DNA from 4 places in the Arthrobacter sp. Rue61a genome. Region 3 is predicted to be linked to each of the others. Evidence: riboswitches for the same ligand, from Rfam matches in the RefSeq annotation. Region 3 holds a riboswitch; each other region holds the start of a gene.
The links. Region 3 has a riboswitch for thiamine pyrophosphate ahead of ARUE_RS19055 (ECF transporter S component). Riboswitches for the same ligand answer to the same signal wherever they lie in the genome.
Positions count from the first base shown of each region.

Region 1: linked by a shared signal. The riboswitch ahead of thiO (glycine oxidase ThiO) and the one ahead of ARUE_RS19055 (ECF transporter S component) in region 3 are both predicted to bind thiamine pyrophosphate.
Region 2: linked by a shared signal. The riboswitch ahead of thiC (phosphomethylpyrimidine synthase ThiC) and the one ahead of ARUE_RS19055 (ECF transporter S component) in region 3 are both predicted to bind thiamine pyrophosphate.
Region 4: linked by a shared signal. The riboswitch ahead of thiD (bifunctional hydroxymethylpyrimidine kinase/phosphomethylpyrimidine kinase) and the one ahead of ARUE_RS19055 (ECF transporter S component) in region 3 are both predicted to bind thiamine pyrophosphate.

Region 1 is NC_018531.1:3,221,427-3,225,860, forward strand. It holds gene ARUE_RS14590 (thiazole synthase) at 1-801, opposite strand, end outside; gene thiS (sulfur carrier protein ThiS) at 805-1,041, opposite strand; gene thiO (glycine oxidase ThiO) at 1,038-2,306, opposite strand; TPP riboswitch at 2,299-2,417, opposite strand; gene thiE (thiamine phosphate synthase) at 2,445-3,116, shown strand; gene ARUE_RS14610 (ferritin-like fold-containing protein) at 3,147-3,815, opposite strand; gene ARUE_RS14615 (TM2 domain-containing protein) at 3,974-4,434, shown strand, end outside.
Region 2 is NC_018531.1:2,868,173-2,872,606, reverse strand. It holds gene ffh (signal recognition particle protein) at 1-244, shown strand, start outside; gene ARUE_RS13075 (alpha/beta fold hydrolase) at 349-1,071, shown strand; gene thiC (phosphomethylpyrimidine synthase ThiC) at 1,054-2,922, opposite strand; TPP riboswitch at 2,918-3,025, opposite strand; gene ARUE_RS13065 (amidohydrolase family protein) at 3,109-4,191, shown strand; gene ARUE_RS13060 (VOC family protein) at 4,271-4,434, shown strand, end outside.
Region 3 is NC_018531.1:4,175,699-4,180,132, reverse strand. It holds gene ARUE_RS19075 (MrpF/PhaF family protein) at 1-248, shown strand, start outside; gene mnhG (monovalent cation/H(+) antiporter subunit G) at 238-630, shown strand; gene ARUE_RS19065 (DUF4235 domain-containing protein) at 690-950, opposite strand; gene ARUE_RS19060 (NUDIX hydrolase) at 981-1,670, opposite strand; TPP riboswitch at 1,962-2,098, shown strand; gene ARUE_RS19055 (ECF transporter S component) at 2,176-2,796, shown strand; gene ARUE_RS19050 (ABC transporter ATP-binding protein) at 2,796-4,388, shown strand; gene ARUE_RS19045 (energy-coupling factor transporter transmembrane component T family protein) at 4,385-4,434, shown strand, end outside.
Region 4 is NC_018531.1:2,781,132-2,785,565, forward strand. It holds gene rplU (50S ribosomal protein L21) at 1-37, opposite strand, end outside; gene thiD (bifunctional hydroxymethylpyrimidine kinase/phosphomethylpyrimidine kinase) at 414-1,961, opposite strand; TPP riboswitch at 1,952-2,050, opposite strand; gene ARUE_RS12635 (Rne/Rng family ribonuclease) at 2,213-4,434, opposite strand, start outside.

The DNA of each region.
Region 1 (4,434 bases), 950 kb from region 3:
CCGGCCCTCCATCGCCGAGGATGCGAGCGCATGCTCCCGCCGAGGAATCCGCCCTGCCTGCTTGGCCAGCCTACCGGCGATCACAGCGTGTTTGAAGGCTTCCCCCATCTGTACCGGGTTCTGAGCCCGGGTTACAGCAGTGGCCAGCAGGACGGCGTCGCAGCCCAACTCCATGGCCAACGCGGCATCGGAGGCGGTTCCGATTCCCGCGTCGAGGACCACGGGTACGGAGGCCCGGGACACGATGAGTTCAATGTTGTGCGGGTTCAGGATGCCGAGGCCTGTTCCAATGGGTGATCCCAGGGGCATGACAGCGGTGGCACCCAGGTTTTCGAGCCTGAGCGCGAGCACGGGATCGTCATTTGTGTAGGCGAAAACCTTGAAGCCACGGTTCACCAGTTGTTCCGTTGCATCCACCAGTTCCACGGCGTCGGGCAGGAGCGTGTGTTCGTCGGCGATGACTTCCAGCTTCACCCAATCGGTCTCCAGGGCTTCCCGTGCCAGTTCAGCAGTCATCACGGCGTCCTTGGCAGTAAAGCAGCCCGCAGTGTTGGGAAGGACCCGGATGTTGTGGTTCACCAGGAGCTGGAACAGCGATCCCGTTTCGGCTGGGGAATAGCGGCGCATGGCCACGGTGGTGAGCTCGGTCCCCGACGCCAGGAGCGCTGATCCCAGGCCATCGAGGCTCGGCGCGCCTCCGGTACCCATGATGAGCCGGGAACCGAATTCGACACCGTCGATCACCAGCGCGTCAGTGGAATGAACGTCAGTGGTGCGAACGTCAATGTTTGCTGTTGTCATGGTTCAGCCTCCTTGGACTGCTGTTACGAGTTCGAGTTCGTCTCCGTCGGCCAGCGCCGTCACGGCCCATTGGCTGCGGGGCACCACCTCGGAGTTACGTGCGACCGCGACTCCCAGCTTGCCGCCGTCGGCCGCTTGTCCGCGAGGGTCCAAGGCGCGGCCGGTGATCGCTGTGACCAGGGTGCTGACGGATGCGTCATCGGAGACTGCGTGATCGGTTCCGTTGAGTTTGATGTTCATGCTGTTTCCTTGGTGGGAGCGTGTGCTGCTGGTGTAAGAACTTGGGGAACTGAAGCGTTGCCCGCGAAGCGATCAGGCAGGAACGGAGTCCATCGAGGGTCCGTTGTGCCGCTGATGAGTTCGCCCACGATTCTGGCGGCCACGGGAGTCAGGAGCACACCGTGGCGGAAGAAACCTGTGGCGATCACCAAGCCGTCAGTGTCACCGTGGGGACCGCTGACCCGTCCGAGCAGGGGGGCGTTGTCCGGGGTTCCAGGGCGGGCGCGGGCGGTTGCTTCAAGGAGTTCCAATTCCGCAACTGCGGGGACCAGGGCTTGGGCATCCCTCAGCAGCTGGTAGACGCCGCCGGCAGAGACCGCGTTGGAAGACGCTGACAATCCGTCTTCGCGTTGCGTCGCCCCAATCACCACGGTTCCGTCATCGCGGGGAACTATGTAGACGGGAACGCCTCGAACCATCCCCCGAACAGTGGACGTGACCAAGGGCCGGAGGTTGTCGGGGACGCGAAGCCGGAGGATGTCGCCATAGACCGGCCTCACCGGAAGGTTCAGTCCCTCAGGGAGCCCCGACAGTTGGGATGCCCCCAGCCCGTTGGCCACCACAGTCTCCGCGGCGCGGACCACGACTCCGGATTCGAGTTCCACTCCGGTGACCCGCCCGTCATCCCTCAGCACACCGCGTGCCGGGGAAGGAACGGCGAATCCGTCATCGGCCCCGGACACCCAGGAACCGTCGTCAGGTGAATGGTTTGCTAATCCAGCCAGGAGGCATGCGGCGAGCTTTCGCGGATCCACTTGGTGGTCGGCGGGAATATCGAAAGCGCAGGAAATCTGTGGGCTGAGGAGCGGCTCGCGTTGCCTCGCGTCCCGCAGGGCCAGAGGTTCAACTCCCAATCCAGCTGCGAGCTGTACGGACCTCAGGTCTGCGAGCGCCCTGCGGTCGGCTGCGTCGGCACCCACGGCGAGGGTCGGCGTCGTGCGGTATCCGCTGCCCTCTCCACCCACGTGCAGTCCGTCCACGAAGGAAGGCCACAGCCGCGAAGATTCGACCATCAATTCCAGGAGGTCTCCCTCCTGATAATGCAGTTCGCTGACGGGTGCAAGCATTCCGGCGGCGGCGAACGTTGCACCCGAGGCCGGGACGGGATCGATCAGCGCCACTGAACGGCCAAGTCGCCGGGCTTCATGAGCGATGCCAAGGCCTATGATGCCGCCGCCAATGACGGCCACGTCTGTCTGGATGGGGGTATGGCGGGGACCTGCCATTCGTTTCCTTCCCTACGCCGGTACTAGCCGGATCAGGTCAAGCGGTCGGCGCTGAAGCCCTCTCAGCCGGACAGTCATATGACGAATGTCGCGGCTCCCGCAGTACGTGCCCAGTTTAGAGGAACTACTCTGGTTTCCATGACCCAGCCTGACGCCCTCGCCTCCGCCCGCCTCTATCTGTGCACTGATGCCCGTCAACGGCAGGGCGATTTCGAAGACTTTGTGGACGCCGCATTCGCTGGAGGCGTTGACATCATCCAGCTCCGCGACAAGACTCTGGAAGCTGCCGAGGAGCTTGAATTGCTGGCCGTTTTGCGGAGCGTCGCACAACGGCACGGACGGCTTTGGGCTGTCAACGACCGGGCCGATGTTGCCAGTATTTCCGGGGCTCCTGTATTCCACATCGGTCAAAAGGACCTGCCCCTGACGGCAGCGCGAACCCTCTTGCCGAACGTGACCGGCATCGGTCTTTCCACCCACACACAGGAACAAATCGATGCGGCAGTCGCCACCTCCCAGGGCCCCCTGGGACTGGACTATTTCTGCGTGGGTCCGGTCTGGGCAACGCCTACCAAACCCGGCCGCTCGGCGGTGGGGCTGGACTTGGTCACATATGCCGCAGAAGCGGAAAAGCGTTCGGGCAATGCTGTGACACTTCCTTGGTTCGCCATTGGTGGCATCGACCTCAGCAACGTCGAACAGGTAGTGGAAGCGGGAGCCAGCCGGATCGTCGTGGTCCGTGCCATCACCGAGGCAACGGACCCGACGGCGGCAGCCAAGTCGCTGCTGCAAGCACTGGACACCGTGTAGTTTCCCGCCGAATTCAAGCGGTCTTAGCCGCTACGCGGTCAGGCCAAGGCCTGTCATCCGGCGCCCGTGTTTATCGGCGAGTTCCGTCGTTAAGCTCCTGACCGCTGCACGCGCATCCCCGCCGCCTTTCAGCAATGGTCCCAGCAGGGGGTGTTCCATGCCGACGCGCTGCGCCTGCGTCAAAGCCTCCCCCACCAAGCGGCGACCCCACAATGCAAGGCGCGAGGCCAGGCGCGGGTCGTCAGCCAAGGCCCGCCTGATCAGGACGCGAAGGACTTCCGTGGCCTGGTCAGGGGAAGCGACGCGTTCAACGAAATGCCGCGTTGTTGGGTCGAGGAACATCGATACGGCCCTGTAGAAGTCCGATGACACCGTATCGATGACGTACGCCTTCATGACAGATTCGAACCAGTCCCCCGGTTTGGTGCGCTCATGGAAATGATCGAAGGAGCGCTGGAACGGCAGCATGGCTTGTTCCGGATCGACGCCCATCTCCGACAACCGGTCATTGAGGAGCGCAAAGTTGCCGTAGGCGCCCACGGCGATCTTCGCGAACACAGACCTGTCATGGAGGGTGGGGGCATAGCGCGAATCCAGGGAGAGGCGCCCGAAAGCGGATAGCTCGCCATATGCCATGGCTCCAAGCAACTCCGCGGAGAGTTGCCCGGCAGAGGCTGCAGCGTCCGGGGAGATGCCCATGGATCAAGACTATCCCTGGTGGGCCATCCGGCTCCCGGGGATTCCGTTCCTGCTTCGAGCTCCATTCCTACTAGGCTGACTTGAAGTGAGTTGACTGCCCTCTTGCCCTGCATAGCGCATGTCCTCCTCCTCGCACCCACTTCACTGAAGGATTTTCAATGAGTCACCCCAGTTACCCACCCGCGCCTCAAAACGACGCCAAGTCAGGAGTTCCGCAGGTGCCTGCCGCACCCTACGCTTACGGCGGCCAGTTCCAGGGTGGGGCACAGCCGGGCTACCAGCCCGGACCGGATTCAGGCCCCTACGGAACCCCGGTGGGAGCTCCGGCGAAGTCCTTCATGACCACATGGATCCTGGCCCTGCTCCTGGGTAGCTTCGGTGTGGACCGCTTCTATCTGGGCAAGATCGGTACCGGAATCGCGAAGCTGCTCACAGCCGGAGGCTTCGGTATCTGGTCCATCGTTGACCTCATCATCACGCTGACGGGAAACGCCCGGGACAAGCAGGGCCGTCCGCTTGCGGGTTACCCGGAGAACAAGAAGAAGGCATGGATCATCACCATTGTCGTCTGGTTCGCGGGCCTGATTGTCGGAATCGTGTCCACGGTGTTGTCGTTGAC
Region 2 (4,434 bases), 1.3 Mb from region 3:
GCCCGGAATGCCGGGCCTCGGAGGCCCCGGTGGCGGACGCAAGGGCGGCAAGAATGCCCCGAAGAAGAAAGCACGCTCCGGCAATCCCGCCAAGGCAGCCCAGGAACTTCGCGATGCCGAAGCCAAGCGGGCAAACGCAGCCTCGGCGGCACCCACGGGTGCGGCTTTCGGCCAGGGCGCAGCAGACTTCGACCCGTCATCGCTCAACCTTCCCAAGGGCTTCGACAAGTTCCTCGGCAAGTAAACGTTGCAACCCGACTGGCTGACATTAGTGGTTGTTTTGAACACTCAAAGCAACCACAAATGTCGGTCAGTTGGGATGTCAGAGCCGTGGAATAGGCTGAACCAATGCATAAGCAGCGCGTAGTCTTCGTCCACGGTTTGGGCAGTTTCGGTTCAGCCGCATGGCCGAAGCAACATGGCATGGCCCTTGCTTATGACGCACTCTTCCTTCGGCGGCACGGCTTTGATGCCGTCACCGAACCTCTGGAGTCCAACGTCGCGGCGGACGTGGCCATCCTGATCAACGCGCTGGTGGACTCCGGCGGCGGCCACGTCGTTGCCCACGAACAAGGCGCTATATCCGCCATGCTTGCCGCCGTCGAGCGCCCCGATCTGGTGCACTCGCTCTCCCTGGTAGAGCCGTCCTGCTTGTCTCTGACCGCTGAGCTTCCGGCGACTGCTTCCTACCGGGCCCTCATGGAACCGCTGTTCGACGTAAGAAACCAGCTCAACGACGCCGACTACCAGCGCGAGTTCTACCGGCGTGCTTTCTCGGCCGAAACCGGCGGGCTGGACACCCCGGAGGCCCGGCGGTCAGCCCGCAGGCTCCGGCTCCAAGCACCGCCATGGGATGCCCCGCTCCATATCGTGCCGGGCGTTCCCACACTCGTCCTCACGGGAGGTTGGGAGCCCTTGTATGAGGAAATCGCCGGCTATCTGCAGGAAACCGGTGCCCTCCGCCGCGTAGCAGCGGGAGGACACCGGCCCCAGGATTCCGTTGACGGAGATCAGGCTATCCGCTCGTTCATCGCGGATGTCGGCCGGGCTATGTCAGTTCAAGCTTCCTGAGCGGCTGACGCCCTGGTTTGCCGGGACCTGAAGCTCCGGCAGGTACACCTTTCCACCTGAAGCCAGGAACTCCTCGCTCTTTTCCCGCATGCCGCTGTACATTCCAGCGATGGCCGCCTGCGATTCTGCCGAACCATACTCGTCACGGATGTCCTGGCTGATGCGCATCGAACAGAACTTGGGTCCGCACATGGAGCAGAAATGGGCGGTCTTCGCCGGTTCGGCGGGCAACGTCTCATCATGGAAGGCCTCGGCAGTCACGGGATCGAGGGACAACGCGAACTGGTCGCGCCACCGGAATTCAAACCGCGCCTTGGAAAGTGCATCATCACGTTCATGAGCCCCCGGATGTCCCTTGGCGAGGTCCGCAGCGTGCGCCGCGATCTTGTAGGTGATGACGCCCGTTTTGACGTCGTCCTTGTTGGGAAGCCCCAGATGCTCCTTCGGGGTCACATAACAGAGCATGGCCGTGCCGTAGCGTGCAATTTCCGTGGCGCCGATGGCCGAGGTGATGTGGTCATAGCCGGGGGCGATATCGGTAACCAGCGGACCCAACGTGTAGAACGGCGCACCCTTGCACAGTTCCTGCTGGCGCTCCACATTTTCACGCACCAGATGGAAGGGAATGTGCCCCGGGCCTTCCACCATGACCTGCACGTCGAACTCCCACGCCCGTTGTGTCAGCTCAGCGAGCGTATCCAGCTCGGCGAACTGCGCGGCGTCGTTCGCGTCGGCGATGGAACCGGGGCGGAGCCCGTCACCCAGGGAAAACGCGACATCGTATTTGGCGAAGATTTCGCACAACTCGTCAAAATGCGTGTACAGGAAGTTCTCCTGGTGGTGCGCCAAGCACCAGCCGGCCATGATCGAACCGCCGCGGGACACGATGCCCGTGACCCGGTTGGCGGTCAACGGCACGTACCTCAGCAGAACGCCCGCGTGGATGGTCATGTAGTCCACGCCCTGCTCGCATTGCTCGATCACGGTATCGCGGAAGATTTCCCACGTCAGCTTGTTGGCCTCGCCGTTCACTTTTTCCAGCGCCTGGTAGATAGGGACTGTTCCGATCGGAACGGGGGAGTTGCGGATGATCCATTCGCGCGTCGTGTGGATGTCATCTCCCGTAGAGAGGTCCATCACTGTGTCAGCGCCCCACTGGGCTGCCCACTGCAGCTTGTCCACCTCCTCGGCGATGGAGCTGGTGACTGCAGAGTTTCCGATGTTGGCGTTGATCTTCACCAAGAAAGCCTTGCCAATGATCATCGGCTCGGATTCGGGGTGGTTGATGTTGTTCGGGATAATCGCTCTTCCCGCGGCAACTTCGCTGCGGACAAGGTCAACATCGCAGTTTTCCCGCAACGCGACGAACTGCATTTCAGGAGTCACAACTCCCTGCTTCGCGTAGTGCATCTGCGTGACGGCCCTACCCTCGACGGCGCGGCGCGGCACAGGTTGCGCGCCCTTCCACTCCGCTGACGCTGCTCCACGCCGAACCGCGGACTTGCCGTCGTCGAGTAGGTTTCGTTCCCGACCAGAATAGGCCTCCGTGTCTCCGCGGGCTTCGATCCACGGTGCACGGAACGGCTCCAACCCCACCACCGGATCGCTGCCCGGGCCTGCTGTTCGGTACACCTGCAAAGGGGGATTGGCTTGCCCGTTGGGGGAGGGCTCCAAAGCGATCTCCGTGACGGGGACACGTATGCCGTTGTCGCGGTCTTCCAGCCACGCCAACGTGTGGGACTTCAACGATTGCGTGACGGGCTCAGGAGCGTTTTCGCTTGCGTTGATCTGGTTTTGGCCTGCGTTGATCTGATTTTGAACAGGGCTGTGCTGTGTTTCTGCGGTGCTCAAGGGAATACTCACTTCCTTCGCCGGCATTACCCGGACAGGTTCAACGGTCGCAGACTGCATCAGTCCGATCTCAGCCCCTGCAAGGGCTCCCGTGTGGTCGTAGACGAAGCTACCACAGCTCCCGGCGGGCTCCCAGTCACATGAGTACAGCAGGCTCTGGCGAGCCACCGCAGCTACGCTTTTGCCATGGCCAACATCATCGAATTCAGTGGACCCGTGCTCGTCTCGGCGGACGAAGAGCGCCGCGGGCTGTGGTCCATCGACGGCAAACTGACGTTTGAACGTCCCCTTGCCTCGCCGGACAAGGTATTGGATGGCTGGGTCCTGCCGGGTTTTGTTGACGCACACTGCCATATCGGACTCGGCGTTGGAGGAGCGGTTGACGAGCAGGCCACGCTTGCCCAGGCACAAGCAGACCTCGTCGCCGGGACGCTGCTGATCCGCGATTGCGGATCGCCCTCAGACACCCGCTGGGTACAGCAGCGATCGGACTTGCCCCGGTTGATCCGGTCAGGCCGGCATATCGCGCGGAGCCGACGTTACCTCCGCGGGTTGGGCCACGAGATTGAGCCCGGCGACCTCGTGGAGACCGTCCGAAAGGAAGCCCGCGACGGCGACGGCTGGGTAAAGCTGGTGGGTGACTGGATCGATCGCGGCGTTGGCGATCTCGCTGCCTCTTTCCCGGCGAGGATCGTGAGGGACGCCATTTCGGCCGCGCATGATGAAGGTGCCAGGGTCACGGCTCACTGTTTCGCCGAGGACACCATCGACGACATGCTTGATGCCAATATCGACTGCATAGAGCACGCCACCGGTCTCCTGCCGCGACACCTTCCCCGCTTGGTGGAACAGTCAGTGCCGATCGTTCCCACCTTGGTCAACATCGCTACTTTCCCGGATATAGCAGCCCAGGCCGGGCAGAAGTTTCCGGAGTACGCGGACCATATGACCCGTCTCTGGGAGGGGAGGCGTGAGCGTGTGCTTGAGGCCTTCGAGGCGGGTGTTTCCATCTATGCAGGCACCGACGCCGGCAGCGTGATCAAGCACGGCAGGATTGCCGACGAAATGAAGGAACTGCACGACGCCGGCCTGCCGCCGGCGGCGGTCCTGGACGCCGCCGCGTGGAGTGCCCGTCCATGGCTGGGAGCCGACGGCATCAGCGACGGGGCGAGTGCCGACGTCGTGCTGTGCAGTACCGATCCACGGCGCCACCTGGAGACAGTGCTCGAACTAAAGCACATCGTCCTGCGAGGCGAGTTCGTACGTTAGGAATAAATTGAAGCTTCAAGTAATTTAGTAAGGTAAGCAGGGTACCGAAAGGCGGCATCCTCAAAACCGGGAGCTTCACATGACCACCACCTCCAGCCAGGATCTTCTTCCCGCCGAACTCACCATGGGCACCGTCATGCTCAAGGTCGGCGACATGAAGGTCATGAGTGACTATTACCAGCGCGCCCTGGGGCTGGACGTCGTGGCCGAGCAGGATGGCGGGCTCTATTTGGGACGCGTAGG
Region 3 (4,434 bases):
TGATCCTCAGCTTGGCCGCCGCTGGGGCAATTATCCGCATCGCCATCGGCCCGTCCCTCCTGGATCGCGTTCTGGCATCAGACGTTTTGCTGGCAATCCTGGGCGCTGCCCTGGCGATCGATATGGCGTTGAACAAGCATCTGAACAACCTGATGCTGCTGGTAGCGCTCGCAGTGATCGGTTTCATCGGCTCTGTGACAGTTGCAAGGTTCGTGGCCGAACGCAGGGAGCAAAGCAATGAGTCCTGATGCCACCGGCCTTGACGCTGTGATTGATGTTGTCACCGCCGTATTCCTGGTGGTGGGTGCCCTGATGTCACTGGGCGCGGCCATCGGCTTGCTCCGCTTCCCGGACCTCATGAGCCGCATGCACGCAGCCACCAAACCGCAGGTCCTGGGGTTGTTTCTCATGCTTGCCGCAATCGGACTCCAGATGCGCACCTGGTGGGTGTGGCCTGTCTTGGTGGTGGCCTGGATTTTCCAGCTCCTCACGGCGCCCGTCTCTGCCCACATGGTGGGCCGCTCGGCGTACCGCACCAAGCACGGACACCGCGAAAAGCTCACCAAGGATGAGTTGGAAGCCGTAGTCCAAAGGGCGGCCGCCGGTCAGGAACCGGGGAGCGACCGCTAGCAGCAGCCACAACGAACGCCGGGTCACCTGCAGGTGACCCGGCGTCGTGGTTCGGGTGCCTAGACGATGTCGTGGGTCTTCGCGAAGCGCGCGATGGCGCGCTGCGTGCCCCGGCTTGCCAGGACCTGGATGAGCGTGCTCACAAAAGCCGAAATCAGTGCGAATGTCAGCGCCGAACGCAGACTGGTTTCCATATCGTCGTTGCCCATGGGCGGTTTGCTGCCAGTGGCCTTTTCCCACCCTTTATTGACGAGTTTGGTGCCTACGAATCCTGCTCCGAGGCTTACTCCGGCACCGATCAGCTTGAAGAAGAGGTTCATGCCCCCAGCCTAGCTCTAAAGGCCACACCGTTAGCGGCGGCTTTCCCGTTCCTTGAGGAACGCCGCCAATGAACCAACCGGCGCAAGTACTGGAACGACTGGGTGTTCGGCCGACCAGACAGCGTCCACGGTTCCGAGTCCGGCGATTTCTTTGAGCAGGTAATAGGTGGGCGGCATCAGTTTCAACGTGCCTGCGGCTTCCGCTTCAAGAATGTCCGCCACCGGCATCCACAGTGATTGCCAGGCTTCCGTAGTTTGATGCTGGGGCGTGGCTCCCGGAGAGGGCTTGGCAACGTAGAAGAACGTGTCGAAGCGTTTGGGCATGTCCGTGGGGGTGATCCAGTTGGCCCACGGGCGGAGGTCGGAGGCATCGATGGTGAGTCCGGCCTCCTCCTGAACCTCGCGGATGGCGGCAGCGAGTACCGTCCCGGCGTTCTTCGCTGCTGCTCCCGGATCCGCGCTCAGGGAGCTCTGGTTCCAGTCGGCTGCGTGGCGTTGAAGCAGCTCCGCCGGGTAGTCCCACCCGCTCTGATCGGCGGCATCGACGCGTCCGCCAGGGAAGACCACCATTCCGGCGGCAAAGTCCATGGTGCTCACCCTGTGTTGGACGAAGGCTTCGAGGCCGTCCGAGGCGTCGCGGAGCAGGATGACGCTCGCTGCCAGGCGGGGTTCCGCCACGGCGTTGGTGTCTGTAAGTCCCGAGCCGGAGATGTCCGTCATGAAATGTGCCCCTTTGCCGCGGTGAAGTCTGCTGATTCATTCTCTCAGGTCCTGTTGTGGGGCCTGGTGTGCAGGGAATGGCGTGGGGGAGGGGTGTAGAGCGGGCCTCGCAACGCCCTCCGTCTCGTTGTTAGGCCTGGTGTGCAGGGAATGGCGTGGGGGAGGGGTGTAGAGCGGGCCTCGCAACGCGCGTGGCAACGGGCACCTCAAGGACGGGAAGGCGATTGTGACTGGACCGCAGCGCCCGCCACGGACTCAGGTGTAAACTGAACCAGCCCATCAGGGCAGATTTGATAACGACAGGGGAGCGCCGCCGTCGGACTCTGCAGAGATGCAGGAGACGCGAGGGCGCTGAGAGTGCGGACAGCCGCAGACCCTCGAACCTGATCCGGTTAGTACCGGCGCAAGGGAGTCGAGCTTCTCAGAGTGTCCGGATGCGGACGGCGCGAGCCGGACCCGGGATCCGGGGAGCACTTTCCCCTCCTGTAACCTCAGGAGGCAGAAAATGACCACGGTAAACGTGAAGAAGGCCAGTTATAACTGGCGCGTTGTAGACATCGTTGTGGCGGCTCTTATCGCCATCGCCGGCGGCGTGATCTTCTGGGCATGGTCCCAGGGCGCGGCACTGGTATCCATCCCCATGAACGCGACGTATCCGCCGCTCACAGGCTTGATTGCCGGTGGCTGGATGATTCCCGCGGTCCTGGGAATGCTCATTATCCGCAAGCCCGGTGCTGCGCTGTTCTGCGAAGCCGTCGCCGCCACCGGTGAGCTCATCATGGGCTCGCAGTACGGCACCACGGTGCTGATATCCGGCGTTTTGCAGGGCCTGGGCGCCGAGCTCATCTTCGCCGCCTTCAGGTACAAGAAGTTCAACCTGCCCACCGCGCTCCTTGCGGGCGCCGGCGCGGGCCTCTTCTGCGGCCTGAACGACTCCTTCCTGCCATGGGGTTGGAACATCGCCTATGAGGCCGTCGACAAGCTGGCCTACATCACCTTCACCACAATTTCCGGCGCAATTATCGCGGGCGCACTCTCCTGGGCGGCCACGCGCGGCCTGGCCAAGACCGGCGTGCTGAGCTCCTTCGCCTCGCGCAAGGCCGCTTCGGAGCCCGTCTTCAGCTGATGTCCGCCACGCAAAGCGGCACGGTGAGGCCTGCCGCCATCTCAGCCGAGGGCTGGGGTTGGCGGCATGCCGGCCGGGCCCAAGCTGCTATTCAGGGCCTGGACCTTCGGATCGAACCGGGGGAGCGCGTACTGCTGCTGGGACCTTCGGGTGCCGGCAAGTCCACGCTCCTGCATGCCCTCGCCGGAGTGTTGGGGGATGAGGAAGACGACTCGGATGAGACCGGCTCCCTGCTGATCGACGGCGGTGCGCCCCGCGAGCAGCGGGGACGCGCCGGATTGATGCAACAGGACCCCGAGACACAGGTGGTTCTGTCGAGGGTTGGCGACGACGTTGCTTTCGGCGCGGAGAACCTTGCCGTGCCCCGTGACGAGATTTGGTCCCGCGTCCATGAAGCGCTCGACGACGTCGGGTTGCGTACCGTTGCGGGTGGCGGCCTGGCGTTGGATCACCCGACGGCGGCGCTCTCCGGCGGCCAGAAGCAGCGCCTTGCGCTTGCAGGAATTTTGGCAATGCGGCCCGGGCTGATCCTGCTGGACGAACCAACGGCCAACCTGGATCCTGCAGGGGTGCTCGAGGTCCGTGATGCTGTTGGGCGATGCCTGGACAAGACCGGCGCCACGCTGGTTGTGGTGGAACACCGTGTGTCCGTCTGGAAAGACCTGGTGGACAGGATTGTGGTCCTGCAGCCGGGGTCGGCCGCAGGGTCCAGCACGGCCGCAGGGGCCGGGCGGGTCACGGGCGGCGTCCTCTTGGACGGCCCTCCGGACCAGGTCCTTTCCGAGGCCCGCACTATGCTCATGTCGGCAGGCGTCTGGGTGCCCGGGTACGTCCCGGCAACCCGGGGGCGGCACAATGAGCCCGACACCGCGCAGCTTCTCCTCGCAGCCCAGGACCTTTCTGTTTCCCGTGAAAAGCCACGGCGCAAAGGGTTCAAAACCATCCCGCCCATACCGGTGCAAACGGGCATCAGTGCACAGGTCCGGGCAGGACAAGCACTGACCATTACGGGCCCAAACGGTGCGGGCAAGTCCACGTTCGCGCTCACGTTGGCCGGCCTTTTGGCACCTGTGGACGGCAAGGTGAGTGCCGCCGTCGAGCTTTCCGAGGGTGCGGGAATCGACCCGTTGAAGTGGAAAGCGGACCGTTTGATCTCTCGGATCGGGACGGTGTTCCAAGAGCCTGAGCATCAGTTCGTCACGGGCAAGGTCCTGGATGAACTCATGTTCGGTCCGAAGCATCTGGGCCATGGCGAGGAACGCGTGGATGAACTGTTGGAGCGGTTGCGGCTGACGCATCTTGTGGACGCCAACCCGTACACGTTGTCCGGTGGGGAGAAGCGGCGGCTTTCGGTGGCCACGGTGCTCGCGGCACATCCGAAGGTTCTTGTCTTGGACGAGCCCACGTTCGGCCAGGACGCCAACACGTGGGCAGAATTGGCGTCGTTCCTTTCCGAGTTGCTGGACGCTGGAACCGCGGTGGTCTCCGTGACCCACGATCAGGAATTCAGTGCCGTACTCGGCGGCACAGAACTGCGGCTAGGCCCGATCACGGAGGGCCGAGCCACCCATCAGGAAGCCGGCGCAGCATGAGGGACGCACTGAATATTCGCGGAAACCACTCCCTGCTGACCCGTGC
Region 4 (4,434 bases), 1.4 Mb from region 3:
CTTGGCGGCCGCCTGCGCGGACAATCGCGTACACCACTTGGGTACTCACTTCTCTCGACGTTTATTACAAAATTTGCGTGCGGAACCTTCAACCGGAATCAGGCCTGGTTCGCGCTGTGCCTCAACGCCGTGGACTTCTGATCGAAGTCCGCGAGTCATCCCATGAACAATTCCAAGGGGCATAACCCAAGTGTTGGCGTAAGCACCGAAGATCAAGATTACGCTAGTTTGACCTTCAGCTGCAAATGAGGCCGGGTCCGGAGGCTACCTCGTGACTTGCGTCACGAGTTGTAACGGACTCTCCCGGCACCGTGCCCATACAGCCTACAGGTTTTCGGCGAGATTAACCCGATTCAGGCAGCGACGCGCTGACGTGTCTCCGCAGTTGCCCGCAAATGCACCGTGGTAGCGGGCTAGCCGCGGCCGATGGAAGGCTGCGCAAACAACCGCGGAGCATCAAAAAACGCCGTCTCATAACGGCAGGACTGGATGAAAGCGTCCATCATGGCGGCCCGCTCCATCTCCGAACCCGCAATGGCCGCAGCATCCGTGAAATTGATCGCTTTCCGGGTTGCGGCAGCGAAGTCCTCGTCGGCGTAGGTCTTCAGCCACTCGGCATAGGCGTGATCTGCGGGGGCTCCGGCGTCTACATACGATGCATGAAGCTGCCGACCCACCTCCGCGTACAACCAGTAACAGGGCAGGATCGCCGCGAGCACCACCGCGTAGCTGCCGGAAGCCGACGTTGCCAGTAGATGATCCACATAGGACTTGGTGACCGGGCCGGTGGCCGTGGAGGCCTCCCTGGTGCTCAGCCAGTTCCTGTGCAGCTCCGATTCAACTTCCAGGCACTGCTGTGATGCCTTGGCCCAGAACAACTGCTCTTCCTCCGTGGGGGCCAGGGCCCCCGCACGCGCCAACACCCTGGAGTACCCATTGAGGTAGATCGCATCTTGGGCGAGGTAGTAGTTGAAGTCACGTTCCGGGAGTTCGCCCGATTGAAGTCCTTGAATGAACGGAAGCCCGTAAATGGATTCGAGCTCTGGACCGGCTTCCTTCCACAAGGTCGCAGCGAAGGCGCCCGGCTTGGATGCCTGCTGGAGGTGGTGGAAGTGATGCACGGGCCCGTTCCCCTGCCCCACCTCGAGGGCCTCAGAGGTTGTCAAAGCCCCCAGTAACCAAGACTTCGCTTCCTGCAGTGAAACTTCCCAGTCACCCGTGCGTGCCTGGACTGTAGCCAAGGCGGACGACAAGGAGCACCCGGTTCCGTGGCTGTTCCGCGTTTCGACCCGGGGACCTGTTATCTCGATCACGTCCCGTGACAGCATCCCACTGGTGTTCACCAGTGCATCAGGACATACCGGACCCGGCAGGTGGCCACCCTTGACCAGGACCGTGTTTCCGTACTCCGCTGCCAGCCGTTTGCCTTGGTCCAGCGCCGATTCCCATTCTGTTGCCTCCGGCTCCCCCAGCAACATGGCAAGTTCCGGAAGGTTCGGGGTGATCAGGTCGGCCAGAGGCAGCAGCGAACGCAAAGCCTTCTCCGCTGACTCGCGCAGGAGCCGGTCGCCACTGGTGGCCACCATCACCGGGTCCAGGACCACGACGGCGGGACGCACCTCTTCGATCCAGCCGCGGACCTCGTCTATGACGGTCGCATCGCCGAGCATTCCGATCTTGACGGCATCAATGGTGATGTCGCTGCTGATGGCGTCCAGTTGCTGTCGGAGGAACTGCGCGGGAGGAACATGGACGGCGATGACCCCCATGGTGTTTTGTGCGGTGAGAGCCGTGATGGCAGCCATTCCGTAACCGCCGAGTGCTGCGATGCTCTTCAGGTCCGCCTGAATTCCCGCGCCGCCGGAAGGGTCCGAGCCGGCAATACTCAGTACGCGTGGGGTTGCCCGGCCCGGGTTGGGAGCGTCGAGTGGGTACACAGCTGAATATGGTGATGCAGTCATGAGGACATCCCTTCGCCGGTGCTAACCGGACAGGTTCAACGGGTCTGGATCTCAGCCTGGCCCAACGCCCGGCACCCCGTGTCAGTCCCCAAGCCTAGCCGGGAAGCGACGTGGCGCGGGAACCGGACCACGTCGCGACCGGGATGTGACCACGGATGCATGGAATGCGTGGCCTGCGCGGACAAGAAAGGCCCTGCACAGCCCGCCGTTGGCAGATTGTGCAGGGCCCTCTCAGCTGGTGCTGTCCGGATTTAGAGCTCGGAGGCAGGAACTCCAACTCCGAGGATGATGGGCTCGTCGGTTGATGCCTTCTCGGCTTGTTCCGCGGGCACCTTGGCCTCATGGGCCGAGCCTCGGGGGGCCGAGGCCGTCACCTCATGGTGCTCGACGCTGGTTTCATTGGCCGCGCCTTGGGCCCGGCTGGCACTCCGGTTGCGGCGGCCACGACGACTACTCGAAGCCTGAACAGCCTCGGGAGCTTTTTCGGCACGGGCCGGCACATCAGCCTTCGGGGCATCAGCAGGCTCCGGCACGACCACCGGCGCGGCTTCTTCCGTAGGTGCCGGAGCAGCGCCGAGGTGCGAGAACGCCTCGGCCAGGAGGTCCAGGCTCATGGCAGGCTTGGCGGCCTGCGGTTCCTCGTGGTGCTCAACGAACGGCAGTGCTACTTCTTCGCCGCCGAAACGCAGGACCGGAGTAGACCTTGCTTCCTGGACTGCTGCTTCCCTTTTTTCTGCTTCGCGGGCAGTTGCTCCGGCCTCGCCGCTGGCGGCGGTACCGGATGCGGGGCTGGCGGCCGGCTCGTGGCCCGCCGCCCTTGCCTGCTCCTCTGCGCGGTGAACTTCGTCGTCGTGCAGGTGGGCGGCGTGCGCTGCAGCGGCAATCGTCGCCAGGGCAGCCCGGGTTGCCTCAGCCTTGGCTTGCCGGGCGGGATCCTGTGCTTCGACCGGAGCCGAAGGTGCGGCCGGGGCGGACGTCGTCGTATGGACCTGCGCGGGGGCTTCGGCGATGGCCTGTCCCCCACCCTTGCCGCGGCGGCGCTTGCGTTCCGTCCGCGCTGCAGGCTGCTGTGCCTCGGCGTGCGGGCGGTGGTGCTCGGCGGCAACCACGTTGGCGCGGCGGTGTTCAACGGGCTCGTCGTGGGTGACAACGCCCCTGCCGGCGCAATGCTCGCACTGCTCACCGAAGACCTCAAGGAGGCCGGTACCCATACGCTTGCGTGTCATCTGGACCAAGCCCAGCGACGTCACTTCGGCCACCTGGTGCTTGGTACGGTCGCGGCCAAGGCACTCGACCATGCGTCGCAGGACGAGATCGCGGTTGGATTCCAGGACCATGTCGATGAAGTCGATGACGATAATGCCGCCGATGTCGCGCAGACGGAGCTGGCGAACCACTTCCTCAGCCGCTTCAAGGTTGTTCTTGGTCACCGTTTCTTCGAGGTTTCCGCCGCTGCCGGTGAACTTACCGGTGTTGACGTCCACCACGGTCATGGCCTCGGTGCGGTCGATGACCAACGAACCACCGGACGGCAGGAAGACCTTACGCTCCAGCGCCTTGTGGATCTGCTCGTCGATGCGCCAGGCAGCGAAAATGTCCTGGTCCTTGGTCCACTTTTCAAGGCGGCCCACCAGATCAGGGGCAACGTACGTGACGTAGGCCTCGATGGTGTCCCAGGCGTCGTCACCGGAGACGATCAGCTTGGAGAAGTCCTCATTGAAGACGTCACGGACCACCTTGATGGTGAGGTCGGGTTCGCCGTAAAGCAGTTCAGGGGCCAGGACCTTGGTGGACGAGGCCTGTCCTTCGATGCCTTCCCACTGGGCGCGCAGACGGTTGATGTCGTGCGTCAGCTCTTCCTCCGACGCCCCCTCAGCGGCTGTGCGGACAATGACACCGGCGTTTTCCGGCAAGCGGTCCTTCAGGATGCGCTTGAGGCGGTTGCGTTCGACGTCGGGAAGCTTGCGGGAGATGCCGGTCATGGAACCACCGGGTACGTAGACCAAGTAGCGGCCCGGCAAGGAGATCTGGCTGGTGAGCCGGGCCCCCTTGTGCCCCACGGGGTCTTTGGTCACCTGGACCAGGACGGAGTCGCCGGACTTCAGGGCGTTCTCGATCCGGCGTGGCTGGCCTTCAAGATTGACTGCGTCCCAGTTGACTTCACCGGCGTACAGGACCGCGTTGCGGCCACGTCCGATGTCCACGAAGGCAGCTTCCATGGAAGGCAGAACATTCTGGACCTTGCCCAGGTAAACGTTGCCGATCAGGGAATCCTGCTGGGTCTTGGAGACGAAGTGCTCAGCCAGAACACCGTCTTCCAGGACGCCGATCTGAATTCTGTCGTCGCGCTGGCGGACGATCATCTGGCGGTCCACCGACTCGCGGCGGGCAAGGAACTCGGCCTCGGTGATGACCTGGCGGCGGCGTCCGGTTTCGCGGGATTCGCGGCGACGCTGCTTTTTGGCCTCAAGCC